2 regions of the Alicyclobacillus tolerans genome follow, and region 2 is predicted to be linked to the other one. Evidence: predicted binding sites of a transcription regulator. Region 2 holds the regulator's gene; the other holds the start of a gene.
What was found. The regulator LexA, encoded in region 2, represses DNA repair genes until DNA is damaged. The targets are predictions, from matches to a motif close to CGAACATATGTTCG.
Positions count from the first base shown of each region.

Region 1: a site for LexA is predicted at 5,458-5,471, ahead of uvrB (excinuclease ABC subunit UvrB). Genes of this name have one in related genera too.

Region 1 covers NZ_JBMGNK010000002.1:697,007-704,968, reverse strand. The annotation lists gene hprK (HPr(Ser) kinase/phosphatase) at 1-418, opposite strand, end outside; gene uvrA (excinuclease ABC subunit UvrA) at 456-3,347, opposite strand; gene uvrB (excinuclease ABC subunit UvrB) at 3,410-5,395, opposite strand; gene ACOJUR_RS03620 (flagellar motor protein MotB) at 5,560-6,345, opposite strand; gene ACOJUR_RS03615 (flagellar motor protein) at 6,323-7,129, opposite strand; gene ACOJUR_RS03610 (hypothetical protein) at 7,156-7,962, opposite strand, start outside.
Region 2 covers NZ_JBMGNK010000002.1:1,783,659-1,791,620, reverse strand. The annotation lists gene ACOJUR_RS08940 (sterol desaturase family protein) at 1-138, shown strand, start outside; gene ACOJUR_RS08935 (hypothetical protein) at 428-1,108, opposite strand; gene ACOJUR_RS08930 (sensor histidine kinase) at 1,230-2,648, opposite strand; gene ACOJUR_RS08925 (response regulator transcription factor) at 2,648-3,355, opposite strand; gene ACOJUR_RS08920 (DHA2 family efflux MFS transporter permease subunit) at 3,555-5,024, opposite strand; gene lexA (transcriptional repressor LexA) at 5,274-5,912, shown strand; gene ACOJUR_RS08910 (hypothetical protein) at 6,584-7,408, opposite strand; gene ACOJUR_RS08905 (gamma-glutamylcyclotransferase family protein) at 7,356-7,865, opposite strand; gene ACOJUR_RS08900 (amidoligase family protein) at 7,934-7,962, opposite strand, start outside.

The sequences.
Region 1 (7,962 bases), 1.1 Mb from region 2:
GAACCAGTGTCTCGGGGGCCAGACGTTCTTCCAAAAAGTTTGAGAGAGTGGCTGCGGCTCTTGTGGTCACCATTTGCGTACCAAGGATTGGCAATTCTCTACGTAAAGCCTCTTCCAGCAACGGGTCTGGAGGCATTTCACTGCGGCTGATGATGACACAAGGTGTTTCTTCATATGCACAGAAAGCAAATACTCGTAAAGCTTGCTCTCGAGGATTCATTCCTTGCAAGAAAGAAAGCTCAGTTCGACCTAATAATTGTACCCGTTCAGCTGGATGGTATCGTAAATAGCCAGCTAAAGCCAGACCAGGACGATTTATATCTACAGTACGAATGACTCGCTGTAAATTAGCATCTGGAGTAAAGACGTGCATGCCCAGACTATCAACCAGTTCCTGCACTGTGATGCCTCGCTCCATCTGAACCCCTCCACTCGCCATTCTCTGAATAAAAACATTAACCCTCAGTTTTTTCTGCAACCAAGCTATATTCAGCTAATTTAATTTGAGCATGCCGAGTACGCTCTTTGTCACGCTCAAGAATAGGTCGCAAAAATTGCCCTGTATATGAATTCGTCAAATTGCATATGTCTTCTGGCGTTCCAGTCCCTACCAGTGTACCTCCCCTATCGCCACCTTCCGGACCGAGATCGATAACATAATCTGCTGTTTTGATAACATCCAGATTATGTTCAATGACGAGCACAGTGTCCCCTTGCTCTACAAGACGATGAAGAACTGTCAAAAGTCTTGCAATATCCGCTACATGCAATCCAGTGGTCGGTTCATCCAGAATGTAAAATGTCCGTCCATTACTGCGCCGATGCAATTCACTTGCGAGTTTAACACGTTGCGCTTCTCCACCTGACATGGTCGTCGCTGGCTGTCCAAGTTTCATATAATCAAGACCAACATCATGTAGCGTCTGTAACTTTCTTGAGATGCGAGGGATATTTTCAAAAAATTGAAGCGCTTCTTCTACCGTCAAATCCAGAATGTCCGCTATGTTTTTTCCTTTATAGCGAACTTCTAAAGTTTCTCTATTATAACGGCGACCTTTGCAAATTTCACAAGGTACATACACGTCAGGCAAAAAATGCATTTCAATTTTAATAATGCCATCACCCTTGCAAGCCTCACATCGTCCCCCGCGGACATTAAAAGAGAATCTACCTTTTTTGTACCCGCGTATTTTAGCCTCGTTAGTCGTTGCAAACAAATCTCGAATATCGTCAAAAACTCCTGTATAGGTAGCAGGATTGGAGCGAGGCGTTCGACCAATGGGAGACTGATCAATATCCACCACTTTATCAAGATACTCCATTCCTCGTATGGACTCGTATCTTCCAGGTTTTACTCTAGCTTTATTTAAATCGCGAGCCAGTGATTTGTAAAGAATTTCATTAACCAGTGTGGATTTCCCCGATCCCGATACTCCTGTTACACAAATAAACAGGCCAATAGGAATTTTCACGGAAAGATTTTTGAGATTATTTTCTTTAGCTTTACGAATCTCCAGATAACGTCCATCTGGGTGACGACGCTCCGTTGGAACAGGAATAAAATTTCTACCAGATAAATAATTTCCCGTTATCGATTGTTCGTTAGACATAACCTCTTGCGGTGTTCCTTGCGCAATGACTTGTCCGCCATGCGCCCCGGCGCCAACTCCCATATCGATAATATGATCTGCGGCAAGCATGGTATCTTCATCGTGTTCGACCACAATCAACGTATTGCCCAAATCACGCATATGTTCGAGTGTTTTTATCAACCGTTCGTTATCACGTTGATGCAATCCGATACTCGGCTCATCCAAAATATAGAGTACACCCATTAAACTAGAACCGAGCTGTGTAGCTAGACGTATGCGTTGCGCTTCCCCACCAGAGAGCGTACCTGCAGCACGGGAAAGTGTTAAGTAGTCGAGTCCAACATTTTTCAAAAAACCTAATCTCGACTGGATTTCTTTGAGAATTAATCGTGCAATCGCCCATTCCTTCTCAGAGAGTCGTAGGTTTTGAAAGAAAGCCAGCGACTCAATAACCGAATCCTCTGTTACATCGGCAATATTTCGATTTCCAACGCGTACAGCAAGCGATTGGGGTTTGAGCCGTTTTCCTTTACAAGCTGGACATGGCTTCGCACTCATATAACCTTCAATAAATTCTCTTATAGACTCGGATGCAGTATCCCTATATCGACGTTCTAAATTAGGAATCACACCTTCAAACGGTATTTCAGCAGTTTTCTGCTGTCCAAATTCATTTTCATATCGAAACTGAATTCGCACACCATTTCCATATAAAATTTTTTCAACCGCTTCTTCAGGCAATTCAGCAATGGGTACCTGAGTGTCAATACCGAGTGTTTGACAGGCTGATTTCAATAATTGTGGGTAATAGTTTGAGGTCGATCCGGTCCATGGATCAATGGCGCCTTCATCAATGGATAATTGCGGATTAGGTATGACCAATGATTCATCAACTTCCATTTTAACACCTAATCCCGTACAAGCTTCGCATGCTCCAAATGGACTGTTAAAAGAAAACATGCGCGGTGCTAGTTCTTCCACACTAAATTGGCAATTAGGACATGCTAAATTTTGACTAAAAAGAATTTCTTCTTTTCCTATAACATCCACAAGTACGATTCCGCCCGCCAACCCAAGCGCGGTTTCTAAAGAATCGGCTAAACGAGAGGTTATGTCTTCACGGATAACAATACGGTCAACGACAGCTTCAATATTGTGTTTTTTGTTTTTTTCAAGCTGAATTTTCTCTTGTACATCAAGTGTTTCACCATTCACACGCACTCGCACATAACCTTGTTTACGTATTTCATCAAATATTTTTTGATGCTCTCCCTTTCGTCCACGTACAAGCGGCGCGAGAATTTGTATGCGCGTGCCTTCTGGGAGATGCATCAGATGATCTACCATCTGCTCTACAGTTTGCGATGTAATGGGAATATCACAATTGGGACAATAAGGTTGACCAATTCTTGCAAATAAAAGACGCAAGTAATCATATATTTCAGTGACCGTACCCACAGTAGAACGAGGATTGCGACTTGTCGTTTTCTGATCTATAGATATCGCAGGCGACAAACCGTCAATAGAATCAACATCAGGCTTATCCATTTGACCGAGAAATTGTCTCGCATAAGCCGATAGAGACTCAACATATCGCCGCTGTCCCTCTGCATAAATGGTGTCAAAAGCCAGAGAAGATTTCCCTGAGCCACTTAATCCCGTAATGACTACAAATTGGTCGCGTGGAATTCGCACATCAATATTCTTTAAATTGTGCGCACGCGCACCTTTTACTTCAATATATGCGCTGCTCATTGTACACCTCACATTATCCGAATAGCGGTCATGTTTAGAAAAATAAAGGAAATTGGCTTACTCTAACCAGTCAATTCAACAATTAAATCACGAAGTTCAGCGGCCCGTTCAAATTGCAATTCCTTTGCTGCTTTCCGCATTTCTTCTTCCAGTTTTTCAATTAAAGTTTTTCTCTCTTTATTCGACATTTTTTTAGCTCGTTCTGCTAAAGGAATAAAATCGTTTGCCTCTTCAGCAGAGCGTGTTGCTTCAATTACAGCACGTACAGATTTTTGTACCGTTTGCGGAGTGATACCATGTAACTCATTAAAAGCAATCTGTTTAGCTCGTCGCCGATTGGTTTCATCAATCGCAAGGCGCATTGATTCGGTAATATGATCGGCATACATAATAACTTCTCCGTGACTGTTTCGTGCAGCCCGGCCAATCGTTTGAATCAAAGAAGTAGTTGCGCGTAAAAATCCTTCTTTATCCGCATCTAATATGGCAACAAGTGAAACTTCAGGCAAATCAAGACCTTCCCTAAGCAAGTTAATACCAATCAAAACGTCAAATACTCCTAAGCGTAAATCTCTCAAAATGACCATACGTTCAATGGTTTTAATATCAGAGTGTAAATAACGAACCTTAATTCCTATCTCTTTGAGGTAGTCCGTTAAATCTTCGGACATTTTCTTCGTTAAAGTTGTGATAAGAACTCTTTCTTTGCGAGCGATTCTTCCCTGAATTTCTACAACTAAATCATCAATTTGTCCTTTTGTGGGCCTTACATGGATTAACGGATCGAGCAAGCCTGTTGGACGTATGATTTGTTCCACTCGTTTTTGTTCATGGGCTTCCTCGTAAGGACCGGGGGTTGCAGAAACATAAATAATTTGGCCAATTTTTTGTTCAAATTCCTCAAAAGTTAAAGGTCTGTTATCTGCTGCCGACGGAAGCCTAAAACCGTGCTCAATTAAAGTTAGCTTGCGAGTTCTATCTCCACCGTACATCCCTCGAATTTGCGGTAATGTGACGTGAGATTCATCAATAAAAGTAATAAAGTTATCTGGAAAATAATCTAATAGCGTATTGGGAGGTTCACCTGCCGCTCGCCCTTCTAAATGACGGGAATAGTTTTCAATACCTGTACAAAAACCAATTTCCAGCATCATTTCAATATCGTAATTTGTTCTTTGTTCCAAACGTTGGGCTTCCAGAAGCTTCCCATTGGCACGCAACTCTGTCAATCTTTCTTTGAGTTCATCACGAATTCTTGTAATAGCTGCTTCCAGACGTGGACGTGATGTAACAAAGTGAGACGCCGGGAAAATAGAGACATGCTCTCTATACCCTACCACTTCTCCAGTCAATACATCGATTTCGGTGATCCGATCTATCTCGTCTCCAAACAACTCGACACGAATGGCATGCTCGCCCCTGGAGGCTGGGAAAATTTCTACTGTGTCACCTCTAACGCGAAATGTGCCTCGCGTAAAATTCATATCATTACGCTCATACTGCATGTCTACCAATCGATGAAGGATAGAATCCCTAGAACGTGTGCTATTGACACGCAAAGACAATACATGACTTGCATATTCCTGCGGACTACCCAACCCATATATAGCCGATACACTGGCGACCACAATAACATCGTTTCTTTCTAAAATAGATGCTGTCGCCGAATGGCGCAATTTATCAATTTCATCATTAATTTTTGCATCTTTTTCTATATAGGTATCTGTCGAAGGAATATAAGCCTCCGGCTGATAATAATCATAGTAGCTGACGAAATACTCAACTGCATTTTCAGGAAAGAAGTCTTTAAATTCTGCCGCAAGTTGTGCTGCCAATGTTTTATTATGCGCTATCACTAAAGTAGGTCTATTTAATTCAGCAATAATATTTGCCATTGTAAATGTTTTTCCTGAACCAGTTACCCCAAGCAAGGTTTGATGTCTTAATAATCCTTGAACACCCTCTACCAAGCCTCTGATAGCTTCTGGTTGGTCTCCTTGCGGATGATACTGTGATACCAGTTTAAACTTTCTGTACTCACGTTCCAAAATAGTTTGACCTCCTAGCAAGAAGCCTCTTTCATTAAGAATATCACATTCTACAAAAAACAAGAACAAATGTTCGCAATTTTTAAAAATAAAAAAGGACAGCAATCTGCCATCCTCAGCATGCTCGAAGACTGAAGAAAATAGACCTAAATGATTGGTAAAGACTATCCATTTCCTGCAACACCTACTGGCTCAGCATTGATAGTACCCGGTTGAATTCCCTGCCGCAAAATAACAATATTCACACGACGATTCATTTGGCGATTCTGCGGTGTATTATTGGGGACTATTGGACGATATTGACCATATCCAATCCCTGATAGACGCTGAGGGGCTATGCCATGACTAGCCAAAAAACGAACGACACCCATGGCTCTACCTGCTGAAAGTTCCCAATTGGAAGGATAAATCGGAGTATCTATTGGTTCATTGTCTGTATATCCTTCAACAACAATTTGATTTTGCAAGGATCGAAAAAATGGAATTAACCCCAAAAGGATCTTTTGTGCCGCTGGACGAATATTGGCCGATCCGGTATCAAAAAGCACAACATCTTTAAGAGTTATCTGCACACCTCTTTGTTGGTTTTGGAGTGATACATTACCACTTAAATTGTGTGATTGAATATATGACTGCAATATGGCATAGAGATGATTGAGCTTACTGTCATTCTGCTTTTGCATGGATGACACTTTTTGCTGATCACCCGTATTGGTTGGATTCGCTGCCGAAATTAAAGCTGTTGTTCCTGTATTATTCAATGGTATCTGATCGGATTTATGTAATGCAGCTGCTAACGATTGTGATAAAGATTCAAATTTAATATGATTAATAGAAGACATTGCGTACATAATCACAAAAAATATCATGAGTAATGTAATTAAATCTGAATATGTTATTAACCAGCGTTCATGATTTTGTGGTGGTTCAGGCTTGCGCCGTCTCGGCATTGACCTCACCCGTCTTTCCCTTCGAAGATTCTATACGGTCAGCAGGTGGTAAAAACGCTTTTAGTTTTTGGCCAAGTATTGTTGGATTTTCTCCAGCCTGTATCGATAAAACTCCTTCCATCATAATTTCTCTAAGTAAAATTTCATCCTCGTTTCTATGCTTCAATTTATTAGCGATAGGCAGCCAAAAAACGTTAGCACTTGCAACACCATATAACGTAGCTGTAAAGGCTGTAGCAATTTGTGGGCCAAGCTTTGAAACATCTTGTAGACTCCCAAGCACATGAATTAGACCCATAACCGTACCAATAATACCCATTGTAGGTGCAAAACCGCCAGCAGCCTCAAACATCTTAGCTCCTATTTCATGGCGTTGTTCAACATAAGAGAGTTCTGTCTCCATCATATTTTTAACCAATTCGGGATCGACACCATCTACTACCAATCTGATGCCATCTCGCAAGAATTGATCAGGAAAACTTTCAACTCTATCTTCCAGTGCAAGAATACCTTCTCTTCTTGCAATTGTCGCTAAATTAACCAGTTGTTCAATCACATCAAGGTAATCAATTTTTTTTGAAAGAAAAGCGATTTTCAGATATTTTCCTATACGTAGAAAAGTTTTTAATGAAGAAGAGGTTAATGTTGCCCCTAATGTACCTCCAAAAACAATCAATGCTGCATTCGGCTGGAGAAGAGCTGTAAATGAGCCTCCATCGAGCATAAATCCTCCCACTAACCCAACTACAGCAATAATAATTCCCGCAAGCGTTGCGATATCCAATTGATTTACCTCCCCATATCCCTATCTTAATAGGATGTACGGACAATTTCTTCCGATTTGTCCTTTTGATGATCTGTAATATCGATAATTTTTTTTCTTTTGCTAAATAAACTCATAAACAAACCAAAAGCTCTTTTTTCTTCTGTGACGTTTATATCTTCTTCCGATAAAATTAACAAGCCTAATTGATGACGTTCTCCACTATATATGGGTTTGCCAATCATCCTTACTTCTCCTTGAATATCTACTATCTGAAATTTAACATAAGCTGGATTAGCATCAATTGCAAAATGTAATTCATATTCATTGCGTACGGGCATTTGATTCACTTGTAAAATCGTCTCACCAGTAGCCAACCCTATCTCCCTTGCTAATGATCCGCGCAGAGTATGAAGGATACGAGTTCCAGAAGAAATCGGTGTTATAATCGCATCACGTCTTTTTTCTTTATAACGGAAATGAAAGAACAACCCCTCCATACTCAGGAAAATAATTGCAGCTGAAATAGGTATCATAAAATCTTTGTGAACTGCGACACTCATATAGACAGCGAATCCAGCGACAATGAATTGTATAAAAGAAAGTAGGATATTCAATTTTTTAAATTGAGAAGGGGGAGTTGAACCCGCACGATACGATTGCCCAATCAAGAAGGGTATTCCTAAAACACCAACTGACAGTGTATTTTTTAACAAATAAAAAGGGGCCGTCTTCTCATTAAGATTCCAAATCAAACCAGGAGTCCAAATCGCGATAGGTATCATTGATGATACCTGCAGAAAAAAACCACCGATGGATCTTCCGCGCTTACCTCGCAATATTGTTGGACTTAC
Region 2 (7,962 bases):
CCCGATCCGAAAATAGTAGAGCGTGTTTCATCTGCAGATAAAAATCGCTATCGATATAGAGACAAGAAAAAAAACGTCCCTATTGAAAATCAAGATGGTTACACCGCCCAGTCCAGTGAAGCGCCATCCAATTTATAATGGAAGTCGTCACATTAACTAGAAGGGCTACTCAGCTAGCCTCTTTTTTAGTTTAATTTCAGAAAAAATTGCTGTAGGCCTCATCAGTATGATTTTATCGAATTCGCCCCCAGCATCAATTCATGACTACGGTACTGAGCCTCATCGATAACAATGAGAATCATAAGCGATACATTCTTTCTACAGTTTCCTGATCATACGACAGCCACAAACCCCTGCCTTCAGATAGGTCAGGGGCTGTGGAATCTAGTAGCTATTTTTCTATTTCAAAATATACCTTATCTAAATGTCAATTTCCTGATCCTGAACCGTAGGTTGTAGCTGTGGTAGTTCCATCACTGTTGTGAATTTCCATTATCAACTCTTTTGTATAATGAATTTCAGATTTCTGTAAACGTAAAATAGATTCATCGAGTACAGGTAAGGCATTATGATAGGGATGTTTGGACCAGTTGTCGAGCGACTCATTTTTATTCAATTTTGCGATTTTTGCATCGATGGAAGTCAATCTTTTTTGATCTTTATCATGATCGCGAATCGCCTTGGCAAGTAGTCCTTTCTGGTGTGGATGATGCTCATATTCTATGACTAACTTCCATGCGTCTTCATTTAATTTCAATACATTCAGACGTTTTTTTTCTAAACGTTTTAACTCTGCATTTTTCTGGGTTGTGGATAATGTCATTTTGGGAAGATTGCCTTTTTGTTGGACAAGATTTTGTTCAGACGCATAAAGTGCTGAAATTTGTGCACTGATATCTTGAATTGTAGCAAGAAGTTGCGCAGCATTTCCTGACGGGACATTCTCTGTGTTCACTTGGCTAAGTAATTGGGTTTCTATATTTTGATTTTCTTGGTATTTTTGTGCAAACGATGCATTCGATGTATCTGCAAACACCATTGAACTTGCCATTGACATGGTCACGAGTAAAGTGCCCAAACTGAGCATAAACTTGGTTCTTTTTTTCATTTTGATTCCTCCTATACAGGTGTAAGATAGAAAACATGTAAAATTCATTTCTTGTATCAAAAGATAGACAATCCATATGTCAACTGTATGTCAATCAGCTCACTCCAAAATTATTTTTCTATTACTCGCAAATATAAAGCGGAAAACGCAAAGTAAATATAGTACCAACACCAACCGTCGATTGAACCTCAATAGTTCCTTGCATTTTTTCGACTAAATATTTAACAATCGTCAAACCTAAACCAGTTCTCGCAACTGAAGAAGTTCGTGAAACAGACCCAGTAAAAAATCGCTCCCAAATGTGATCAAGCATCTCTTCAGGAATACCTTCCCCCGAATCTGAAATGCAAACTTGCAATTTTTCGTTTTCTATAGAATTGATGATTTCAATTTTGCCTTGTGAAGTGTGACGTATGGCATTATCCAATAAATTAAAGAGGATTTGTGTTAGCCGTTCAGGATCCCCCCAAATTTCAATATCCTCAGGAGTTTCAACCATGCGAAACTCAAGATTTTTTTGTTCAATACGCGCACGGATTCGATGAATAACATCCTCAACAAGAGGTGTCCAGGAAACTGCATGACAATTTAAAGTTAAATGACCTGTCTCAATTGCAGACAAATCTAACATACTATTTAAAATATTATTGAGTCGATTTAATTCTTTATAAATAATTTCAAGATATTTTCTTTGATCAGTAGCTGGAATAACACCTTCTAATATGCCTTGAACAAATCCGCGAACTGAGGTTAGCGGAGTTCTAATTTCATGCGAAACATTGGCGATGAGATCTTTACGCATTTCTTCTAATTTTGATAGTTTTACTGCCATTTGATTAAAAGTTATGGCTAGCTGCCCTACTTCATCATTTCCTTGCACGGGAACTCTTTGATTAAAATTTCCCTGACCAATAAATTGAACAGCTTGTGTAATTTTCAATAGCGGATGGGAAAATTTTCTTGAAAAATAATACAGAATACCTATCGTTATTATTAAAATAGGTATAGCAATGAGAACAATAATTTGGGTCACTTGATTGGCTTGAAGACTTTGAATGGGCGTATGCAGGAATAAGGCTCCTATAATAACTCCCTGTTCTCGAATAGGCAGCCCTATGGTGAACATGGACTCTCGATTCACTTTACTAAAAGGACCTACAATCTGTATGATTTGTCCATTGACTACTTTTTTAACCGCAGATGTGTTGTAAATATCACGATTCCGAATCAGTTGGCGAGATAATTGCTGAATTTTTCTTAAATCATTGCCTTGATTCAAAAGAAGCAAATTAATGGTTACATCATCTCGTTGTTTCAATCTGGCCAATTGTTTTTTGAATCGTAAATTTGATTGTGGTATCTGATTTGCCCTTTCAATTTCAGGCAGAAGAATCTCAGCATCACGATGAAGTACAACAAAACGTTGTTCGACAAGGTAATGACGAATCTCCATATTGATAACAAAAGATAACAATGTAAAAGCAAGGAAAATAACACTCATGTATACAACAAGAATTCTACGAAACATAGAAGTCAGCATTACTTGTCCCCCACCTCAAATTTGTAACCAATACCACGTACTGTAGAAATTTGATAATGAGGATTGCTAGGAATTTTTTTGCGAAGACGTTTTACAAGTACATCAACTGCACGATCTTCACCTAAAAAATCGATACCCCAAACTAAAGCGATTAATTGTTGCCTGGTTAATACTTGATTGGGATGTTGAGTCAAAATAGATATAAGTTGATACTCTCGTGGACTGAGTTCTAGTTTTTTATCTTTGATATAAACTTCATGTGCTTGGTTATCGATCTTAAAATCATGGTAACGTACTGTGCTTAACTGTGTTTGCATTTGTGACAAATAAGAGCGACGAAGTAAAGAAACCACTCTAGCCGTCAGTTCATTGGGATCAAAAGGCTTAACAATATAATCATCTGCCCCCAACTTGAAACCTTCTAATTTGTCAGACATTTCCCCTCTTGCCGTGACCATTAAAACAGGGACAGGATGATTCTTCTGTATGATTTGGCATAATTCCCAACCATCCATTTCCGGCATCATCAAATCCAATACCACAATGTGGATAGTCTCTGTTTGTAATTTCGAAAGTGCTGAATTTCCATTATGAGCTGTACTGACTTGAAATCCTTGATTCTGCAAGTACATCCGGATTAGATCGATAATATTCGGATCATCATCAACAACCAATACTCTAAAATCATTTGCGCAAAAGGTTTTCATCCACATATCCCTCAATTATTGACAGCCTAAAAATTTAATTTTTTATTCTGCATCACAGAGACTTGCTCCTCTTTTGAATTAGATATCTACTTTGATAAGCATTAGAAAGATAAACAAAAAAACGCCGCAAGTTTTCGAAGTGTCCACTTCGGCGTTGAGAAATTTTCTATAATTTATTTTAGATACGAATCTGATGTCTTCATGCTTGTTTTTGTGTTGAAACAGTAGAATTGCTCATTTGTCCAGAACGATGAGGACGTAACAGAACCAAGCTACATATAAATGCGATGGCATAGAATAAAATAAAGAATTGAAAACCTTTATCCGTTGAATTTACCAGGGCGCTTTTGATATTTGTACTTAAAACGCCTGCCGTGCCAAGAAACGCTTGCGACGCAACAGAGGGTGGCACACTGACCTCTGCAACAACTAACGCCAATGTCAGTGACAATGACATCCCAACATTTCGAAACGTATAAAACATACCTGAAGCAGCACCGGTCTGTTCCCGAGGCGCAGATGAAAGCACGGCCTTTGTAAGCGCCGGCCACCCTAGACCATTAGCAGTAGACATCAAAAGTTGTGGAAGAATGATTGCCATTACACTCAATTGCGGGCCTAGACTGCCTAGGAAATACACTCCAAGCCCCAAAAAGAACACCCCTACAAGCACCAACCGTGCCGGCCCAAAACGATCAGCCGCTGCCCCACCTAATGGTCCCATCACAAGCTGAGGTGCGGATAACGGAATCAACAATAAACCTGCTGACAAGGGACTTAAACGCAACGCACCCTGCAAATACAACGTTAACAGAAACGTTGTTGCAAAGTAACCAATCGAGTAACTGAATGTAACGCCAAGTCCTGCTGAGTAATGACGATGTTTGACTAGCGAGAGATTAAATAGAGGCGCTTTCACACGTAATTCTATCCAAACAAACAATATGAAAAGTACCAGCGTCAAAACAAATAACCCAAGAGTGCGCAGCGATAACCAACCCCAGGACTGTCCTTCGGAAAGTGACACAAGCAATCCTACAAGCCCTAGACCAAACGTGATCATACCAAGCCAATCTGATTTGACCTGTTGCTTAGGTGACACATCCGCACGAAGTACGATCATAGCGGCAATCATGCCTATGATGGCAAATGGAATGGTTACAAAAAAAATAGAGCGCCAGCCAAAAGCGTTTATCAGCGCGCCACCTGCAACAGGTCCTACGATAGAGCCTATTACCCAAGAAGTGGAATTAATCCCCAACGCCTTACCAAGTTCATTAGCAGGAAACGCTTTAACAATGATGGGTGTGGCAGTGGCTAGAGCTAATGCAGCTCCTGTTCCCTGAATAAAACGATATACAATGAGTGCACTTCCAGAATTCGCAATACCACATAAAAACGTGGCTACTGTGAAAATTGCAAGACCAGCTATAAATATTTTTTTAGTACCTATGAGGTCCGACCATCTACCTGCAGGAAGAAGAAAAACCGTACTGGTGATAATGTACGACGTAATCGTCCAAAGTCCAGTTACAACTGAAATATGGAGACCAGACATAAGCCGGGGCAAACCAATAACGACAATTGTGGCATCCACATTCGTTATAAACGAAACTAAAGTAACAGCTGCAAGTATAGACCACTTCAATCTTATATCTGATTGCGCCACAAAACACCATCCTTTCAAATGGAAAGACATTTACTTATAGTAACTTGAGCGGTCTAGGTTTGACAATAGATGATTTGTACATGGCTATGGCCTTGAAAATGTCATTTAAAATTCTTACATGATTGAATAAAACGCCAAAATATTTTTGATTTTCAACACAATCCAACAAACCGGAACATATGTTTGCATCCAAAGAATATTATGCTATGCTTAGGATTAGAATGTACGCATGAATGGAGTTTTGTGGCGATGGATATTAGCAAACGTCAGAAAGAAATACTTGATTTTATAGAAAAATGTATAGCAGAAAATGGATATCCGCCATCCGTTCGAGAAATCGGAGAGGCAGTAGGACTCGCTTCTAGTTCAACCGTCCACGGTCATTTAGAACGGTTAAGCCAAAAAGGATATCTACGAAGAGATCCAACTAAACCTCGTGCAATCGAATTATTAAAGAAGCATACTCAAATCGCGAAAAAAACTTCAACAAATTGGGAATCGTCTTCTGCAATTTACTATGCTCCCATTATTGGAAAAGTAACCGCTGGTAAACCCATCACAGCTGTAGAGCATATAGAGGGTTATTTCCCTTTGCCAGATACGTATCATTCTCCTGAACAAATTTTTTTACTTAAGGTTCAAGGTGACAGCATGATTGAAGCTGGTATTATGGATGGAGACTTACTTTTTATTCGCCAACAGTCAACTGCTCAAAACGGTGATATTGTCGTAGCAATTACGGATGATGAAGAAGCAACTGTAAAAAGATTTTTTAGAGAAATGAACAGAATTCGACTTCAACCAGAAAACTCTTCGCTACAACCCCTTTATTTCAATCATGTAAATATTTTAGGAAAAGTAATTGGGTTATATCGTTCTTTTTCATGACTTTATATTTTATGAACAATAAAATATAAACTACGATTTACTTCTACATCATATAGAAAAGTCACTTATTCGATTAAAAATCAAGATAACTTTTTTGATATTCGACTGTTTGATTTATACGATTTTTCAGAAAGAGTACTGAAGCAAGTTTAGAACTTTATATAAAGTATTTTCATAACTCATAAACATGAATGAATAAAAGTCTGAAAACCGTTTAAAATCACATCATAGAATGGGCAGCAAATTTATAAAACTAGGACAGCATGCTGCCCATATCCCACATACAAAAGTTAGCCCAATAAGCCAGATGTCTGACTCAACGCACTTCCCAGCTGATTGACTGGATTGGAGCTACTTCCTGAGGAACTCAGACTACTACTCAACTGGTTTGCTCCCTGACTTAATGCACTTCCCAGCGAGTTCCCCAGTTGTTGAGACCCTTGGCCTAAAGCATTTGTCAAAGAGCTTGTTAGATTAGAAAGTGTACTTTGTACACTTGAAAGTGGATTAGCGACTCCAGGTATTGATTTCATATTCCATACTAGAACATTCCCGGTTGTATCACCATGTATCCATAAGTCCAGAAAAACCTTGTTTTATCAGGGTTTTCTGGACTTTTTATGTTCAGAGGTTTTGCTCAGTTTGGAACAAATTCGTTACTTTTTCGTTACTCATTCGTTACCGTGATCTCGTTCATACACTTCATAGTTGTGCAGCTGTTCCTTCATCTCTGTGATCCACGATGCGTCCAGCCGACTCCCTTTTCTCGACTCATCACCTAACCCAAAGTACGTCTGCACCGTCCACGGCGGCAAATAGACGTCTTCTGCATCGATACGGATATACTGATCACTTGCGCTTCCATTGGAATTCGGTGAAAAATCACCACAGGTTTGCCCATACTCAGCATCCGCGCCCGTCCATTGCCGTTGTGCCTGACAAATCGTTCTTCCCTGTTCTTCCACAAGAAAACGGCACGCCCTACAATCTCCGCAAGTTCGTTTACGTATGTCAGCATTAGCTCTCAGAATATAGGCATCCTTGCGTTCCATGAGCCGCAAGGCACCGTTTTGAAGCAAAGACTGGATGAGCGTTCGTTCCGTGAGAATGTTCCACTCTACAGGCGGCTCATCCGAAAACTCCATCTCTTCCCATTCTTCCTGTTCCTCTTCACTTGCCCACGGCGGGGGAACCGTATTGTCGTGAATCACCGCAGGCCCGTATAAAATCTGCGAACGCTGCCCCCACATTGTACAGTTTTGATGCAAAGGTTTCACAATATGGTAGCGAAAAAAGAATTGCGTGTCTTCTCTTTCATCTCCTGAATACACTGCGCCATACAACCAGGAAATCAGCCCCGTAATGGAATGACACTCCACAGGCGGCTCCTCGCCAAACTGGGCAATCAGTTCCCAGTCCGCCGGTCTACCCTCTTCCAGCGGCCTAAAAAAATGCTTCTGCCAACGGTTGAATCTCTCTTCCACAGGTATCGTCAATCTCATCCGCCTCCGTTTCTATGCAACGAATATTACGCAATATCTGAAATATCGCGGATACGGCTTCTTCCGGTGCACTTCTCATCAACAGGTACAAGTAGTGCGGGTGTGGGCGAACGTCCCAAAGATACGGCTGCACAAGTTCATATGTGAACGCCCGCACTATTCCCCCGTCTTCCGTGACCACCTGCACAGGAATCCGTCGATAAAACCACGGCGCTCCCTCTCGGCGATCCAGGCGCTTTTGCATCGCTGGCGTGACTTCCCACAGCACACCGTAAACTTTTTCTTTAGGTTTTCGTTCAATGTTGGCGATGCCACCCTTGCGACTTGCCGAATAGCCATTGAAGCGAAGCCGATAACCGCTCAAAACTCCTAGTCCGTACCTGGAAGCGCCAGGACAGGTCCGTGCAAAATCCGTTTCATCCATGCAACTGCCATACGCAAAGTACAACATATGATCCACCTCCCATTCTCATATATTCCATTGTCTGGAATTTATGATACAGGATATGGAAATCATTGTCAAGCCCTTCCGCGTACCCATAATTGGG